4 regions of the Idiomarina solivarensis genome follow, and region 1 is predicted to be linked to each of the others. Evidence: predicted binding sites of a transcription regulator. Region 1 holds the regulator's gene; each other region holds the start of a gene.
What was found. Region 1 encodes sigma-54, which starts transcription at its own class of promoters, with help from an activator protein. Its sites were predicted from a motif close to GTTGGCACGNNNNTNGNNT; they were not measured.
Positions count from the first base shown of each region.

Region 2: the regulator sigma-54 is predicted to act here: its motif matches at 2,419-2,437, upstream of RBK99_RS13265 (DUF4168 domain-containing protein).
Region 3: the regulator sigma-54 is predicted to act here: its motif matches at 2,084-2,102, upstream of RBK99_RS07945 (hemerythrin domain-containing protein).
Region 4: the regulator sigma-54 is predicted to act here: its motif matches at 1,848-1,866, upstream of flhA (flagellar biosynthesis protein FlhA).

Region 1 is NZ_JAVFHZ010000003.1:66,079-70,222, forward strand. It holds gene rapZ (RNase adapter RapZ) at 1-472, opposite strand, end outside; gene ptsN (PTS IIA-like nitrogen regulatory protein PtsN) at 463-933, opposite strand; gene hpf (ribosome hibernation promoting factor) at 937-1,224, opposite strand; gene RBK99_RS06200 (RNA polymerase factor sigma-54) at 1,253-2,707, opposite strand; gene lptB (LPS export ABC transporter ATP-binding protein) at 2,729-3,454, opposite strand; gene lptA (lipopolysaccharide transport periplasmic protein LptA) at 3,456-3,998, opposite strand; gene lptC (LPS export ABC transporter periplasmic protein LptC) at 3,967-4,144, opposite strand, start outside.
Region 2 is NZ_JAVFHZ010000011.1:21,623-25,766, reverse strand. It holds gene RBK99_RS13275 (glutathione S-transferase family protein) at 1-204, shown strand, start outside; gene RBK99_RS13270 (acetolactate synthase large subunit) at 201-1,859, opposite strand; gene RBK99_RS13265 (DUF4168 domain-containing protein) at 1,980-2,372, opposite strand; gene RBK99_RS13260 (sensor histidine kinase) at 2,541-4,034, shown strand; gene RBK99_RS13255 (sigma-54-dependent transcriptional regulator) at 4,031-4,144, shown strand, end outside.
Region 3 is NZ_JAVFHZ010000004.1:76,743-80,886, reverse strand. It holds gene RBK99_RS07960 (HesA/MoeB/ThiF family protein) at 1-47, opposite strand, end outside; gene RBK99_RS07955 (YbaN family protein) at 44-448, opposite strand; gene norR (nitric oxide reductase transcriptional regulator NorR) at 445-1,989, opposite strand; gene RBK99_RS07945 (hemerythrin domain-containing protein) at 2,175-2,714, shown strand; gene RBK99_RS07940 (M14 family zinc carboxypeptidase) at 2,937-4,144, shown strand, end outside.
Region 4 is NZ_JAVFHZ010000006.1:125,927-130,070, reverse strand. It holds gene ispH (4-hydroxy-3-methylbut-2-enyl diphosphate reductase) at 1-290, shown strand, start outside; gene RBK99_RS11185 (type IV pilus modification PilV family protein) at 295-639, opposite strand; gene RBK99_RS11180 (Type II secretion pathway-like protein) at 620-814, opposite strand; gene RBK99_RS11175 (prepilin-type N-terminal cleavage/methylation domain-containing protein) at 828-1,331, opposite strand; gene RBK99_RS11170 (prepilin-type N-terminal cleavage/methylation domain-containing protein) at 1,325-1,741, opposite strand; gene flhA (flagellar biosynthesis protein FlhA) at 1,909-4,062, shown strand; gene flhF (flagellar biosynthesis GTPase FlhF) at 4,075-4,144, shown strand, end outside.

The DNA.
Region 1 (4,144 bases):
TATCAGCCCTTCCCAGTACGCGTTCAGTGACTTGCTCGCTTAATTGGTGCAGGGACAAATCGCTGCTGTCCAGCCGCCAGGTGGCACGCTCCATTATAGGTTCAAGCATCTTATGTTCTGCCTGAAGTGCTTCGAGTAAAGGCAGCTCTTTTTGTGACAGCGGGTGTAATCGCCGAGTTTCACCAAAGCGCTTTAGTAAGGTATTGTCGTCCGAATCAATAAATAAGATTTCCGGTTCGACACCTTTTGGCAAGAAATTGAGTGAATCCAGCAGCTCTTCAGAGTGCTCGGGTAAATTACGAACATCGATACTAATGGCTATTTTTTGGTACTGGTCTATAACGGCATGGACGAGTGTCGGTAATAAGCTTATCGGTAAGTTATCGACACAGTAAAAACCGAGATCTTCGAGTACACGTAAAGCAATGGTCTTACCGGAGCCTGAACGTCCACTAACAATAATCAGTTGCATGGCGACTGCTCACCTTCGCCAACAAATAATTGATATAAGGTTTTATCAGAGTCAGCCTGGCGCAGCGCCCGCGTGCAATCTTTGTCATTCATTCTCCGGGCAACTGCCGCCAGAGTTTGTAAATGATTTTCGTGTTCAGATTCAGGTACTAACAGAGCGAATATAATGTCCACTGGCTGATTATCAATAGAATCAAACTCTATTGGTTCGTCCAGCGTTAGTAAAACGGCCACAGGATGATTAGCGTTCGGTAACCGGCCATGGGGAATTGCTATGCCAAGTCCAATTCCGGTACTGCCTAAACGCTCACGGTTTATCAGGCTCTCGAAAATATCATGGCGAGTAATGCCTGATAATTTAGGAGCAACAATTTGACTAATGGTTTCAAGCAGTCGTTTTTTACTGGCGCTCTCGACTGCACACTTGGTGCAGTCGGCGCTTAACAATTCACTCAGTTGCATGGGTTAATGTTGTTTCATTTTTTCTTTGTGTTTAATCACCTGACGGTCCAGTTTATTAATTAAACCGTCGATGGCCGCGTACATATCGTCGTGTTTTGCATCAGCGAAAATCTCGCCGCCGTTTACATGCAGCGTAGCTTCCGCTTTTTGAATCGTTTTTTCAACATTTAGGATGACGTGAACATTGGTAATATGGTCAAAGTGTCTTTCCAGCTTGGCAAATTTTGTGTCTACGTAGTCACGTAAAGCGTCGGTAATATCGATGTGGTGACCGGTCAAATTAATTTGCATAACGTCTTCCTTCTTGCAGTTAACAAAGTTACAAAAGACTCTTGCGTTGACTCGATGATGGAATGTTTAACGATTCCCGGTACTTCGCAATTGTCCTCCTTGCTACTTGGATACCTTGTTCGGCTATCAGTTCAGCAATTTTGCTATCACTTAATGGTTTACTACGATTTTCAGCAGCGACCATCTTCTTAATTAAAGCACGTATTGCTGTGCTTGAACACTCACCTCCAGCCTCGGTACTCACATGGCTGGAGAAAAAGTATTTTAGTTCGAATACGCCCCGCGGGCAGTGCAGGTATTTCTGTGTTGTTACCCGCGAAATAGTACTTTCATGCATATCCACTGCTTCAGCAACATCGTTCAGAACCATTGGCTTCATAGCCTCTTCACCATGTTCAAAAAAACCTTGCTGACGTTGTATTATGCAGTTGGCTACTTTCAGTAAGGTTTCGTTTCTGCTCTCCAGGCTTTTTATAAACCAACGAGCTTCTTGCGTGTGGTTTTTTAAGTACTGGCTGTCGGCAGTGGACTTCGCCGCTTTGCTCAGCGCAGCGTATTCTTCATTCACTTTTAATTTAGGTACGCTGTCAGGATTCAATTCGACCATCCAGCGGCCATTTTTTTTTGTCACGGCGACATCGGGGATGACATATTCCACCGGTTGCTGGGCAATTTGCTCGCCCGGGTGAGGGTGCAGCTGTTGGATGAGTCGCATGGTCTGGCGCAAGTCATCTTCCGATAATTTTAGCTTGCGCTGGATTGTTCTGAAGTCTCGGTTTCCGAGGAGATCCATATGCTCAGTGACCAGGCATAAAGCAATCTCTTTATAGTCGTTATCCTGGCTTAGCTGACGCAATTGAATTGCCAGGCATTCGCTGACACTGCGGGCTCCGACGCCGACAGGATCGAAGTGTTGGATGCGTTTGAGCACCATGCAGACTTCTTCGGCACCGACGTCAGGTAATCGCACAGCCTCAATGATTTCGTCAATATCAGCCATCAGGTAACCATTGTTATCTATGGCTTCGATGATAGCTTCTGCAATGTAGGTGTCTTCTTCCGAAAAGTGTGACAGCTGCATTTGCCACAGCAAGTGATCTTGCAGCGACTCACTGGTAGCGCCCTGATAGACCTCAAAGTCACCGTCAAATGACTTGCCCGATGAAGCCGCACCGTTAGTGGGAGTATGGCTCGAATAGGTATCGTCCCAGCTACTGTCAACCGGGAGTTCATCTGGCATTTCCTGTGTTTTTATAACGTCTGAGGTATCTCGTTGACTGTCGTCTCTCTCATCACGACTGCGAAGCTCTGTGCTTTCGCTTTCATGTTCGCCTTCAACTTCCAGCAAGGGATTACTGTCCAGAGCTTCTTGAATTTCAGCCTGGAGATCGAGTGAGGAAAGCTGCAGCAGGCGAATGGCCTGTTGAAGTTGAGGCGTCATGGTCAAATGCTGACCAATTTTTAGCTGCAGACTTTGCTTCATAATGACTGTCCCGGTATCACGTTATAAGGTGAACTGCTCACCGAGGTAAACGTCTTTAACCTGTTGATTCGATAATATACTTTCTGCATCCCCGCTGGCAATAAGCTCACCATGACTGACGATATAAGCGTGTTCACACACAGATAAGGTTTCCCGTACATTGTGATCGGTGATTAGTACACCAATACCACGTTGCTTTAAATGTTCAACAATCTTTTTGATATCAATGACGGAAATGGGGTCAACGCCGGCAAAAGGCTCATCCAGCAATATAAACGTAGGTTCTGCGGCCAGCGCCCGGGCAATCTCAACTCGGCGGCGCTCGCCCCCCGATAAGCTCATACCGAGGCTGTTGGCAATGTGCCCGATGTGGAATTCCTCCAGTAACGCATCCAGCTGTTCTTCACGCTCATTAGCGGACAAGGCTTTGCGGGTCTCTAAAATCGCCATTAAGTTATCGCGCACCGTCAGCTTGCGAAAAATGGAAGCTTCCTGCGGCAGATAACCAATGCCCCGCCGGGCACGCTCGTGCATGGGCAATAGGGTGAGATCGTTGTCGTCGAGTAAGATTTGTCCTTTGTCACTGTTCACTAAGCCAACAATCATATAAAACGTAGTGGTTTTACCGGCTCCATTCGGACCCAGTAAACCTATCACTTGCCCTTGGCTAACTTCCAGGCTGACATCTTTAACGACTTGGCGACTTTTGTAGCTTTTAGCTAAGTGTTTAACTTTTAACGTTGCCATATTAAGGGGTCTCGTTATTTTTTTGGTCAGCGTCAGTTTTAGGTTTCGGAGTGAAAATAGTGATCACCCGACTGTCTTCTTCGCCGGAACTCGTCGCTGTTATGGTCTGCTCTTCCAGGTCATAAGTAATTAAATCACCACTGGAGCTACTGCTTCCCTGTGAAATACGAGCATTTCCGCTAAGCTCCAGTCGGCGCGCAGACTGAAAGTAGGTGATTTTATTGGCTTCTGCATGAATTTGGCCGCCATCCTCAAGTGTTTGACTATACGTCGCTGGACTACCTTCTGCTGTAAAGATATCGGCTTGCTCCGCATTTTCACTGGCGGATGCCTCGAGCCTGTCGGCGCGAATTAATAAGGTGCCCTGGCGAATGATGACATTGTCTGTTAAAACCAAGCGGTTATTTTTTATATCAAGCTTTTCCTGGCTCGATTCTACCTCCATCGGCTGACTAAAGTCAGATTTACCCTGAGCGAACACCGCCGTTGGTATTAAAGCAAGCAGGATAACGTTACTTAGCAGGCTGGAAAATCGTTTTAACATGTCGTTTAAGCTCCATTCGTTGGGCGTTCAGGTCAGCACTCATCCCATCGCCCCGAATTAATAATCTGGGACCGTGAATTGTCACGGGGTGTTCGGTACTCATTGACTCTGCTTTTAAATCAATAATCAGGTATTCAGTTAATACT
Region 2 (4,144 bases), on a different contig from region 1:
CAGTTGATGGAAGACAAAGATCACGCCGTGGCTTACGAAGGGCCACACCCCTTCAGTGACGGTGAGTTACGTTTAGGCTGTTTCTTGAGCTGGGGATTATTCCGTAAGCGTTTTAATTTGGATAAGTATCCGCGACTGCAGGCATTTGTCGATAAGTTAAACGACTACCCTTACTTCGCGGATACCGATCCAGGCCGTTCTTAATCGGCTTTAATGGCACGGCTGCGTTCGGGGATTTCCTCGTTCAGCAGCCGGTCGTTTTGTGAATAGTCTACCGGCACATCAATAAGATGAACGCCCGGTTTATTCAGACAGTCTTTTAGCAGCGGAATCAGGTTTTCCGTTTTATCTAAACGATACCCGTTAGCGCCATAAGACTCAGCGTATTTCACAAAGTCCGGGTTACCGAAATCTAAGCCATAGTCGCTCAGTTTCATATGTTGCTGCTTCCATTTAATCATGCCGTAACCGCTGTCATTCAGTATGACCACAACAATGTCTAAGCCCATACGAACCGCCGTTTCAAGCTCCTGCGAGTTCATCATAAAGCCGCCGTCGCCACATATCGCCATGACTTTCTTCTCGGGGTTAACCAATTTAGCGGCCATTGCCGATGGCAGGCCTGCGCCCATGGAGGCAAGAGCGTTATCCAGCAACACGGTATTAGGCTGACGAGCCGGATAATTTCGGGCAAACCAAATTTTGTAAATACCATTATCCAGCGCAATAATACCATCGTCGGGCATCACATCGCGCACATCTTCGACCAGACGTTGAGGTAGCACCGGGAAGCTGCCGTCATCGGCCCCTTCATCGGTGTGGTCGCGCATATGATCGCGAACTTTCAGCATAAAGTCGAAATCCCAATGATCTTGAGGCTCTATACCTTCCTTTAACTGCCAGATACTGTTGCCAATATCACCAATCATGCTGGCATGTGGGAAGTAAACAGAGTCGACTTGAGCGCCCTGGAAGTTGATGTGTACCACCTTGCGATTGTCATTTTCTCCGGTTTTCATCATGAAAGGCGGCTTTTCGACGACATCGTGACCTACATTCAAAATTAAATCGGCTTTCTCAATAGCGCGGTGCGGATAGTCGCCGTCGGAAACTGCGGCATTGCCAAGCCAGCGAGGGTGGTCTTCATTGATGACGCCTTTACCCATTTGCGTGGTAATAAAAGGAATTCCGGTTTTATCCACGAATGCACGTAGCATTTTTGCGGTGATCTTGCGGTTTGCCGCTGCGCCTATTAGCAGTACCGGGTGCTTAGCGTCACGCAGTAAATCCAGTACATGGCGAACCGATTTATGCTCGGTAATAGGGCGCCGTGAATGGCTTGGCTCTATCGGCAAAGCATTGACTTCTTCGCGGCTGATGTCGTCGGACAATTCAAGATGTGAAGCACCTGGACGTTCGTCTTCTGCTCTGCGGAAGGCTTCACGGATGAGTGCCGGGATACCGTTGGCACTGATAATGGCCTGCGTAAATTTAGTGATGGGTGTCATCATGTCGACCACATCAATAATCTGGAACTGACCCTGATGACGTTCTTTAATGGGCTTCTGTCCCGTCACCACAACCATGGGCATAGCGCCAAGTTGGGCATAGGCGACAGGAGTGACGAGATTGGTTGCACCGGGGCCGAGAGTTGACAGGCACACACCGGGCTTACCCGTCAGGCGGCCGTAAGTGGCTGCCATGAAACCAGCGCCCTGCTCATGGCGAGTCAAAATAAGTTCTATATCGGACTTTGAGAGGGACTCAAGTAAGTCGAGGTTTTCTTCGCCGGGAATGCCGAAAATGTACTTCACACCCTCGTTTTCAAGTGCTTTTACGAATAAATCGGATGCTTTCACTTCGCTTTCTCCTTGCGTTAAAGACTGATTTTCTTACTATGCGTACGCAAAGCATAGGCGATATGATCAAAAAAGGCAGCCGATTGGCTGCCTTTTTCAATTAATAATCGAACCAGTCGATTAAGATTTTCCGTCACCTGTCAGCTCTTCCAAGCGTGCACGAAGTTCTTCATTATTCTGCGCCTGCTGAATAATCATGTTGTACTCTTTAGGCGTCAGCCCTGCATTTTCAACCGCTGCGAGCATTTCTTTCTGTGCAGACTGCTGAATTTTACGCGCTTCTTCCTGGTTCTTTGCTTCCTGGAATTGGTCACGATACTTTTGGGTAACGCTTTGTACTTCTTCCATAGCGGTTACAAACTTAACCAGCATGCCTTGAGAAATTTCTTTAGCTGGCTGCTGTTGAGCCATTGAATTCTGGTTCTGTGCATTCTGAGCCTGCTGAGGTTGAGCTATGGCTGCTGTGCTGCCCATAGCGACGACTGTTGCTAATGCGATAAGTGTCTTCTGCATGATAATCTCCTAAATGAATTTATCTTTTTTAATCACACACCAGTAAAAGCGAAGACCGTGCCAACTTTTCAAGTTATTGATACTTATAGGTATTTTAAAATTCATTGGCACACTTCAAAAAAACACCTCAAAAATGTGTATCCTTAATACACAATCAAAGGAGGCTATGTGACAAAACGATACAGTTGGCCATTGTCCAGTTTACAGAGGCGCCTGCTGCTTTACGTGGTTGTGCCCATGCTACTTATTTCAGGGGCCGCGATAAGCGTTGGGTTGCAAGTGGCTTCTGAGGAAGCGAGTGAACGCCTTAAAAGCGATCTGGAATTATTAGGACGAGCCATCAGTTTACCCATTAGTGACGCTTTGCTTAAGAACGACCTGGCAACGGTTCAGGCAAATTTGGATTCGGTCTTTAATATTGGCCGTGTTTATGGTGCGTCTGTTTACAACGTTTACGGTGAGCAGGTTGCCGAAGCCGGGGTGACAGAAACCGATTTGAGTAACAGCCAGCTCGCATTACAAACGGTTCAGACCGGAGTGAAGCAAGACGATTATCGTCGTGTAGAAGGCCGTGATGTGTTTTCTCAGTTCCACCCTATTGTTGACCGTGGTGGTCGCATTATTGGTTTATTGCAGATAAACCGACGTGCCAGTGATTTCGACGAATCTTTTGACGTTTTGAGTCGCTATGCCTGGTTAAGCTGGGCGGCTTTTGGCTTAATTACTATTGCGGTGCTGGTGTTTGGTCATTACCGAGGGGTGGGGCGACACGTGGTCGCGTTAAAAGATGCCATGTTGCAGGTCGCAAAAGGTAATCGCGATACCCGGGTGACACCGGCGGGCCCTTCCGAGCTGAAGGAAGTGGCGCATGGCTTTAATCGCATGCTGGATAGCATGGCTGAAGCAGCGCGAGAGCTGGAACAGCGTCGCCAGCATGAGGCGTCCTTACAACAGGCATTGCGGGAACAGGAAAAAATGGCGGCCATTGGCAGTGTTGCCAGTGGTGTTGCACACGAGTTAGGTGCTCCATTGACCGTTATTGACGGACGGGCCAGCCGCTTACTGCGGAGCCATAAAGACGAGGACAGCCAACGTCAATTGCAGGCGGTACGAGGTCAGGTGCAACGGTTAACCGGCCTGGTGAATCAGTTATTGGCATTTTCACGGACGCCTGTGCAGCAACGCGAGTCCATTTCGTTGCGAGACTTAATGACGACGGCAATGACCAGTATTGAATTCGAGCAAGATAAGGGATCAGCAAACGTCATTATTGAATCGCTCGTGGACGTTATTTTGCTGGTTGATATAAAACGACTGGAGCTGGCGTTGGTGAACGTGTTGCGCAACGGGCTGCAAGCGAGTGCATCCAAGGTCGTTATCTCGGCAGGCTTTACAGAGCAGGAGCAAGGCTTGGTTATCACCATAGATGATGACGGTGAAGGCTTACCTGAAACGATGAAGGATAAGGCGATACAGCCATTTGAAACGAATAAGCCGCAGGGAAAGGGAACGGGATTGGGCTTAACCATAGTGAAACATGTATTAAACGATCACGGTGGAGAACTCTCTTTGACCAACAACCCGGAAGGTGGCTGTCGAGTCATCTTACGTTTACCTGCGCAATGCTTGCGGCAAGCGGCTACCACTGGAGGCAATGAATGACAGCAGCTAAAGCCATTATCGGTGTTATTGAGGATGATCCGGCACTGCAAGAATTATTGATTGAAGAGTTAGAAGCCGAAGGCTACAAAGTAAAAGCCTGGGGAAGTGTC
Region 3 (4,144 bases), on a different contig from region 1:
TGTCGGTTGTACTTCAGCATCTGCTGGTGAGATAAGGTTTTACTCATAATGAGTTCCCATTATTTTCAGGTGCGAATTCGGGACGGGTTGCCAGCCAGTAACCGACGGTCATTAATACGATGCCAACAAGCCCTTTTAACCAGGCAGGAACCTGCGGGACCAATAGCCACAAGACAAGGTAGCCCGTGGCCATCATAATTAGCGCTATTACTTTTGAACGGCGTTTGATGACGCGGTTGTCGCGCCAGGCTCGTATATCCGGTCCGTACTTTGGGTGGTTGATTAACCAGGCTTCCAGACGAGGCCAGCCTTTGCTGGCCGCCCACAGTGCGGCAATAAGAAACGGAACGGTTGGCATCACCGGCAGAGCTATGCCAATGAGTCCCAGCAACACAAAAAACAATGCTACGGTGCGCCAAACCAGTCTAACTAATAATTCCCGGGTCATGACTTCATTCCCAGTCTGCCAGCCATTTTGTGCAGATTGCTAGCGTCCAGCTGTAAATCTTTAGCGGCTTGGCTCCAACTGTTGTTGTGCCGGCTGAGTGCTGCTTCTATCATTTTCCGCTGAGTATAGTTTACGGCCTCTTTCATCGAGACATTTTGCACCGGAAAATCATTGGCAGTCGTTGTATTGTCAGAAGCCGTGGGAACAGAAAGCGGAAGCTGAACATCCAAATCCAGCATTTCCGGCTCTATGGTCGCGATATCGGTTTTCTCTACCCCTTGGCTTAGAAGCTTTATTGCGGCACGGCTGATGACATGCTCAAGTTCGCGCACGTTACCCGGCCACTGGTATTGTTGTATGGCCAGTTCGGCCTCAGCCGACAAGCGAAGTGCGCGAAGTCCAAGACGTGCTCGATTCAGTTCAAGAAAATGACCCGCCAGAATAGACACGTCGTCGCCGCGCTCGCGCAGTGGTGGAATAGGTAACGGGTAGACCGAAAGACGATGGTATAAATCGGCCCGAAACGTTTCGTTACTGACCTGCTGGCGCAAATTACGGTTGGTTGCTGCTATGAGCCGAACGTCGACTTTGCGGTATTTGTCTGAACCCAGCCGTTGAATTTCACCGTTCTGTAGTACTCTGAGTAATTTAGCCTGTATGGATAATGGCAACTCCCCAACTTCATCCAGAAACAAAGTGCCCCCGTGTGCCGCTTCAAAGCGCCCGGAACGGTCACTGGTTGCGCCTGAAAAGGCGCCTTTTACATGGCCGAAAAGCTCACTTTCGGCCAGCGATTCGGGCAACGCTGCGCAGTTGACGTAAATCAGTGGCATATCGTTTCGTTGAGATAATAAATGCAGTTCGCGGGCAAAGAGCTCCTTGCCGACCCCGGTTTCGCCCAGCAGTAACACCGGTAAATCTGCACTGGCAACTACACGAAGCTCTTTGAGAACGTTTTCTATCGCCTTACTCTGACCAATAATTTCAGAATCATTGGTTTCGGTCGCACCTGCTTGCGGCATGCTGCGCTGTTGCCCCTGGCGCAGGGCTCTGACGTTTTGCTCTAACTGACCAATACGAACAGCTGTTTCAACAAATAAGCTGAACTTTTGCAATTCCAGTATGGAGTTATCGGTAAAAGTACCCGGCTGGAGAGCGTCAAGGGTGAGTACGCCCCAGCATTTATTTTCCAGATACAAGCTAATGCCCATACAGTCATGCACCGGCAGTGCGTCACCCGGCTGCCCGGCTAAAAGTCCGTCATAAGGGTCGGGCAGGGATGAGTCGTGCTCGAATCTGACGGGACTGCGGGATGCTAGTAAGGCCGCCAGACGCGGGTGCTGAGCCACAACGAAGCGGCGACCCAGAGCTTCACGAACTAAGCCCTGAATGGCGACGGGTTGCAGCACTTCGTTATCCAGTTTCAGTAACACCACTGCGCCACAGTTGAAATGACGGCGTAAGGTGTTGACCAAATTTTGTAAACGAACGGCGGCAGGCTGCTCAGTAAGCAGGTCTGCTAATAGACTTTCTTGCAACATGGTTAAATTGACTGCCCAGGTTAAAAAGACCCTTATTGGTTGGGTTGATAGTACCTTGGCGCCTCGGAGAGTCAATAATCACAATGGGGTAGAAGCTGGCCTGTTTGTTGCAAACAACTTCCATAACGAAAAAGTTGGCCGTTCAATACGGATAGAAATTCTAATTAGCGAACAGGAGTTATCCCATGAATACTTTAAATGAACGTTTACAGGCAGCTGAGCAGAAATGGCAGGACGCGACACCACAGGAGTTGGTCGAGCATATTTATTTGCGTTTTCATCAGTGCCATCGCGACCAATTGCCTGAGTTGAAGCAGTTAGCCATGCGCGTCGAAGAAGTTCACGGCGACCATGCTGACGCACCTATTGGCCTGGCAGAACACTTAGACAATATGTTGCAGGAGCTGGAAAGCCATATGATGAAAGAAGAGCAAATTCTTTTCCCTATGCTGTCGCGGGGCGTTTATCCCGGTGGGCCAATTTCAGTGATGGAAGAAGAGCATGTTCAACATGAGGGTGAGATCAATAAAATTGATGAGTTGACCAACAACTTAACACTGCCAGAAGGTGCTTGTGGTACATGGACTGCACTTTACAACGGTCTGAAAGAGCTGCAAGACGATTTACGCGAGCATATCCACCTGGAAAACAATGTACTTTTTGTTGAGAAGAAAGCCGCGGCACCAGTGCACGGTAAAGATTTTTGCTGTGGATCTTGTCAGTAGCCCTGCTGGATGTACATTCCGTTTTCCAAATACCGACGGCTCTCCGCCCTGGTTGGCGGCGAGCCCGACGTCATTATGGCCGTTATTAGCGCGGTTCATTGAGCCTTTTTATTTTTAGCGCCTAAATTGCGCTTCACTTCCTCTGTTCAAGCTTTTACATTAGGGAGACATAACAAAAACCCTAAGCACTGTTTAACGGTGCATAAAACAGCAGGAATGAAGATGCGCAGTCTCAAATTAGCGGCACTGCTAGCCGCCTCTTGGTTGGTTATGCCAACTCACGCACAGCAGCTTTCCGGCGAAAGCTCATTACTTCCCGAAGCCAACTACAGAGATTCAGCAGTGACTGTTGAGCAGGTTTTGGGTTATCCGATTGGCAGCAGAATAACCAGTCCGGCGGACATGAGCCGTTATTTTGAAGCGCTTAAGCAGGCGTACCCTAATCAAGTAAAGCTGCTCGAGTATGGTGAAAGCTGGGAAGGCCGACCGTTGCATTACGCGGTTATCTCCAGTGAAGAAAATATAGCGGACTTTGATGGCTTTATTAAGGGAATGCAGGCTTTAGCCGACCCGCGAAAAACCGATAGCGATAAGGCGGAGCAGTTAATTGAACAGCTGCCCGGTAGTATCTGGCTGTCTTACGGCGTTCATGGCAATGAAATTTCATCACCGGAAGCGGCTATGATGACGGCCTACCATTTATTGCATGATCAGCGTGAGCAAACTCAAAGTTGGCTAGACAATACTCTTGTCTTTATCGATCCGTTGCAAAACCCTGATGGTCGCGCACGTTTTATCGATCGCTACTACATGACTGTCGGGTTGGAACATTCAGCTGACCGCCGCAGCGCAGAGCACAATGAGCCCTGGCCAAGCGGACGTACGAACCATTACCTGTTTGATATGAACCGGGACTGGATAGCGCTGACCCAGCCGGAAATCAGCGGGCAAATCGATGCGTTACTAAAATACTATCCCTTGGTGTTTGTTGATTTGCACGAAATGGGCGGTGACTCTACCTATTATTTCACGCCTGAAGCCCGTCCTTATAATCCATTGATTACCGAAGCACAGCGCGAAACACTGAACTGGATTGGTAAAAATAACGGCCAGTGGTTCGATAAAAAGGGATTTGATTACTTCACCCGGGAAATTTTCGATGCTTTTTATCCGGGGTATGGTGCCAGTTGGCCGCTGTATCACGGGTCAGTGGCTATGACTTATGAAATGGCTTCTGCTCGTGGGCATCGGTTTAAGCGTGAAGACGGCGAAATCTTAACTTACGCTGATGGTGTGCAGCAGCATTTTATTGCGTCACTTTCAACCATTCAAACAGTGTCTGAGCGTCGCGAAGCCTTGCTACAAAAGTTGTGGGAATACCGCAAGTCAGCGATTGAAGCCGGCGAAGACGGCGAAGTTCGCTCATTAAT
Region 4 (4,144 bases), on a different contig from region 1:
TCGTTGGTGCCCGCAACAGCTCAAACTCTAATCGTCTACGTGAACTGTCAGAGAAAATGGGAACACCAGCCTACTTAATTGACGATGCCAGCTGCATTGATAAAGCCTGGCTGGACGGCCATGACAAAGTGGCTGTAACCGCAGGAGCCTCAGCGCCAGAAGTTTTGGTTAAAGAAGTCATTGCCAAGCTACAGGAGTGGGGTGGCAAAACCGCAGTGGAGCTTAGCGGCCGGGAAGAGAATATTACTTTCTCAATTCCTCCTGAACTGAGGCCCTATCCTGCTGCTTAAGGCGTTAACGAGTAAACCAGAATCGTTGTGTCAGTTCATTCTGTTTGCCCCACGACACTGTCACCCTGGCGGTTGCATTGAACGAGTCAATTTCATTGATTTCTGATTCGATCAGAAAGGCGCCAGACTCAACAACCGCCGGCGGCTGGTCTCCGAGGCTCCATCCTTTTTGGACCTCACTCGAGTAAGCCATCAAAACCTCAACGGCCCGGGCTTTTTGGTAAGCAGTATCAATTGCTGATAATCCATTTTGTATAAGTTGCAGGCTGCTGGTAGCCCATAAACCGACTAGTGCAGTACCTGCCAGAACTTCAATAAAAGACATACCGCTATTTTTGCGTTTGTTCATATGCGGTCCGTTGTGACTCAAAGTCGAGCTCGAGTTGCTGAGAAAGTTGTCGCCATTGATGTAGCTGCTGAGCTTCTATCATTTGTGCGTAGAAAAGCAATGCCGCTAAACTTGCCGAACTTAAGCCAATAAGCGTTACCAGAGTCAGTATTAGAGCGAATCCTTTTACGTTCACTGTAACTCCTTTTCTAATTAACTGAGAGGGTGATTAAGCGCTTGAAGTCGAAATCTTCACCGCGACGGTCAACCGTTAACGTTATGAGTAGTTTTGGGAGCCCGCCAACAGGTGATACTGACGCGTAGGATTCGGCAGTGAATCGGGTCACCTTAAATTGTGACTTATCTGTAAGCGACTGCCAGCCATACCCCGAACAATCCAGAGTCATGGAGTTGTGCTGCAGCTGGTTATTCCTGACCCTGACGCCTATGGCACCACCATTCTGTTGGGGAAATAAGTAACATCCGTTTTGAGGGTTAGAAACGTGCGTTGCTGCGCTACTTTGTAAGGCGTCAAACAACTGGTTAGCAGTGGCCTGAGCGCTTAATAAAAGGATCGCGCGCGATATTTTCAGGTGCTGAACACCAGTTTGCCATTGCAGCTGCTGTTGAATCGCCAGCACAACGAAAGCACCGATTGAGGAAGCAATAAGCATCTCAACCAACGTGCTGCCTCGTAGCCTATGATTTAGCATGTCGCTAAGCCCGGTAGAGAACGACCTTGGCTGAGGCAGGTCCGGATGCGGCCCTTACTGCTGATTATCACTTTAACCTCTCGGTCACGTGATTTTAGTTTTATATGACCTGGGTTAGCGGTGGCAGATTCGCCATCAAAAATAAGAGGCGATGCCGCGTTGTAGGTCGATTCAGTATCGACTCCAGCGTTACCGGACTTGTTGATTACTGCGGCTAAATTGGCTTCGGTAGCGATGTTTTGGCTTTTTGATTTGGCTTGCACTTGCTGCAAATATAATAGCCATCGAATAGTCTCTCTCTGCAGCAGTAGAGAGGTTGTTTGCTGATGAAATACAGGCAAAGCAAACGCCCCTAAAATAGCGCTAATGGCCAGTGCAATAACCAATTCGATAAGTGAGTAACCGCGCATAATATGCCAATAATTGAGCCAATATGGCAGAGTATAGTTGTGCTCAAAGTCACGTCTGTAAGCCCCAGCTGAAGAGAATGTGAGATAACAGCATTATCAAGTAAAAGCTGGCTCGATTCTTGAATAAACCATCGCAGGTTCAACTTTTTGACGCAACAGGAAGACGTATGGCGAGCGGTGCCGAAAAGTTAGTAGGTTTAAGAAACTTTACACAGAATAATGCGCATCTGATCAAAGGCTTCGGGACGCCCGTGGCTATTATGGCCATTCTGGCAATGGTGGTTTTGCCTATCCCGGCCGTTGTGCTGGATATTCTGTTTTCGTTTTCCATTACGCTCTCATTGGTGGTGATGTTGGTGGCGGTTTACACCCAACGCCCGCTCGACTTTGCTGCTTTCCCGACGGTACTGCTTATTGCCACGGTATTGCGTTTAAGTCTTAACGTAGCGTCCACTCGAATTGTTTTACTGGAAGGCCACAAGGGACCCGGAGCCGCGGGGTCTGTGATAGAAGCTTTTGGTAGTGTGGTCATTGGTGGAAACTACACCGTTGGTCTGGTGGTGTTTGCCATTCTGGTTATCATTAACTTTGTGGTTATCACCAAAGGTGCTGGCCGTATTTCGGAAGTAACGGCGCGTTTTACCCTGGATGCGATGCCGGGTAAGCAGATGGCCATTGACGCCGACTTGAATGCGGGCTTGATCAATCAGGAAGAAGCGAAAGCCCGACGCAGCGACGTGACCCGTGAAGCGGATTTTTACGGCTCAATGGACGGTGCGAGTAAATTTGTAAAAGGCGATGCTATCGCCGGTATCCTGATCCTCTTTATTAATATTGTGGGCGGTCTGCTGATAGGCATGATTCAGTACGGCTTAACATTCAATGAAGCTATTGAAGTTTATACATTACTTACCATTGGTGACGGCTTAGTGGCGCAAATTCCTTCGCTCTTACTGTCAGTTGCGACGGCCATCATTATTACCCGCGAGAATGACAGCAAGGATATGGGGGACTCGGTTGCGCTTCAGCTTCTGGATAACCCAAAAGTTCTGGTAATTTCAAGCGCGGTGATGTTTGCCATGGGCGTTATTCCGGGTATGCCCCACTTAGCGTTTTTAAGTATGTCAGCGGTACTGGCAGGAGCTGCATACCTCAAGCTGAAGAAAGCAAAAGTTGAAGAAGGTCAATTGGTCGAGAAGGAACAGGAACAGCAGGTTCAGCAGGCGCAGCAGAAAGAATTGAGTTGGGATGATGTCCGTCACGTTGACACCATCGGCCTGGAAGTGGGCTATCGGCTTATTCCTTTGGTCGATAAGCAGCAGGGGGGCGAGCTGCTCTCTCGGATCAAAGGTGTACGTAAGAAACAATCTCAGGAATTTGGGTTTTTGGTGCCGGCTGTTCATATCAGAGACAATCTGGATTTAGGCCCGAACAGTTATCGCATTACCTTAATGGGTGTGACCATGGGTGAAGCTGAAATCCGTCACGACTGGGAATTGGCAATTAATCCAGGACAGGTCTTTGGCGAACTCGAAGGTGAGAAGACGACCGACCCGGCTTTTGGTCTGGACGCGGTCTGGATCCGCCCTGAACAACGCGAACATGCACAGACCTTGGGCTACACCGTGGTTGATGCCGCGACTGTGGTCGCCACGCATTTAAGTCAAATAGTGACAAATAACGCATCTCAGCTGCTGGGGCATGAGGAAGCGCAGGAGCTTCTGGATCGCCTTGGGCGTACCCATCCGAAACTGGTTGAGGGGCTCATTCCGGATCTGCTGTCGCTGGGTAATTTTGTGAAAGTACTGCAGAACTTGCTGGATGAAGGCATCGCCATTCGTGATATGAGGACCATTGTGCAGACATTGGTCGAGTTTGCTGGTCGTAGCCAGGATCCTGACGTACTAACGGCTGCGGTTCGAATTTCTCTGCGTCGTTTAATTGTTCAGGACATTGCTGAAGGTTCCGCAGAGCTACCTGTCATAACTTTGGCACCAGAGTTGGAACAGATGTTGCATCAGTCTCTGCAGATGGCTGGTAACGATGGAAATCAGCAAGGTGCCGGAATTGAACCAGGCCTGGCTGAACGTCTACAACAGTCGTTACGAGATACGCATCAGCAGCAGGAAATGAATGGTGAACCATCCGTGTTGCTGACATCTGGACTGTTACGTTCAACCATGGCTCGCTTTGCGCGCCACGCTGCAGAAGGCATGCGAGTGTTGTCCTATCAGGAAGTACCGGATGATAAACAAATTAGAATTGTCAGCTCAATTGGTGGACAACAAAACGGCAGTGAACAAACTGCCACACAAGAGTAACGGGAGTCGCTTGTGAAGATTAAACGCTTTTTTGCCGAAGATATGCGCCGCGGATTGCAACAGGTTAAAGAAACTCTGGGGC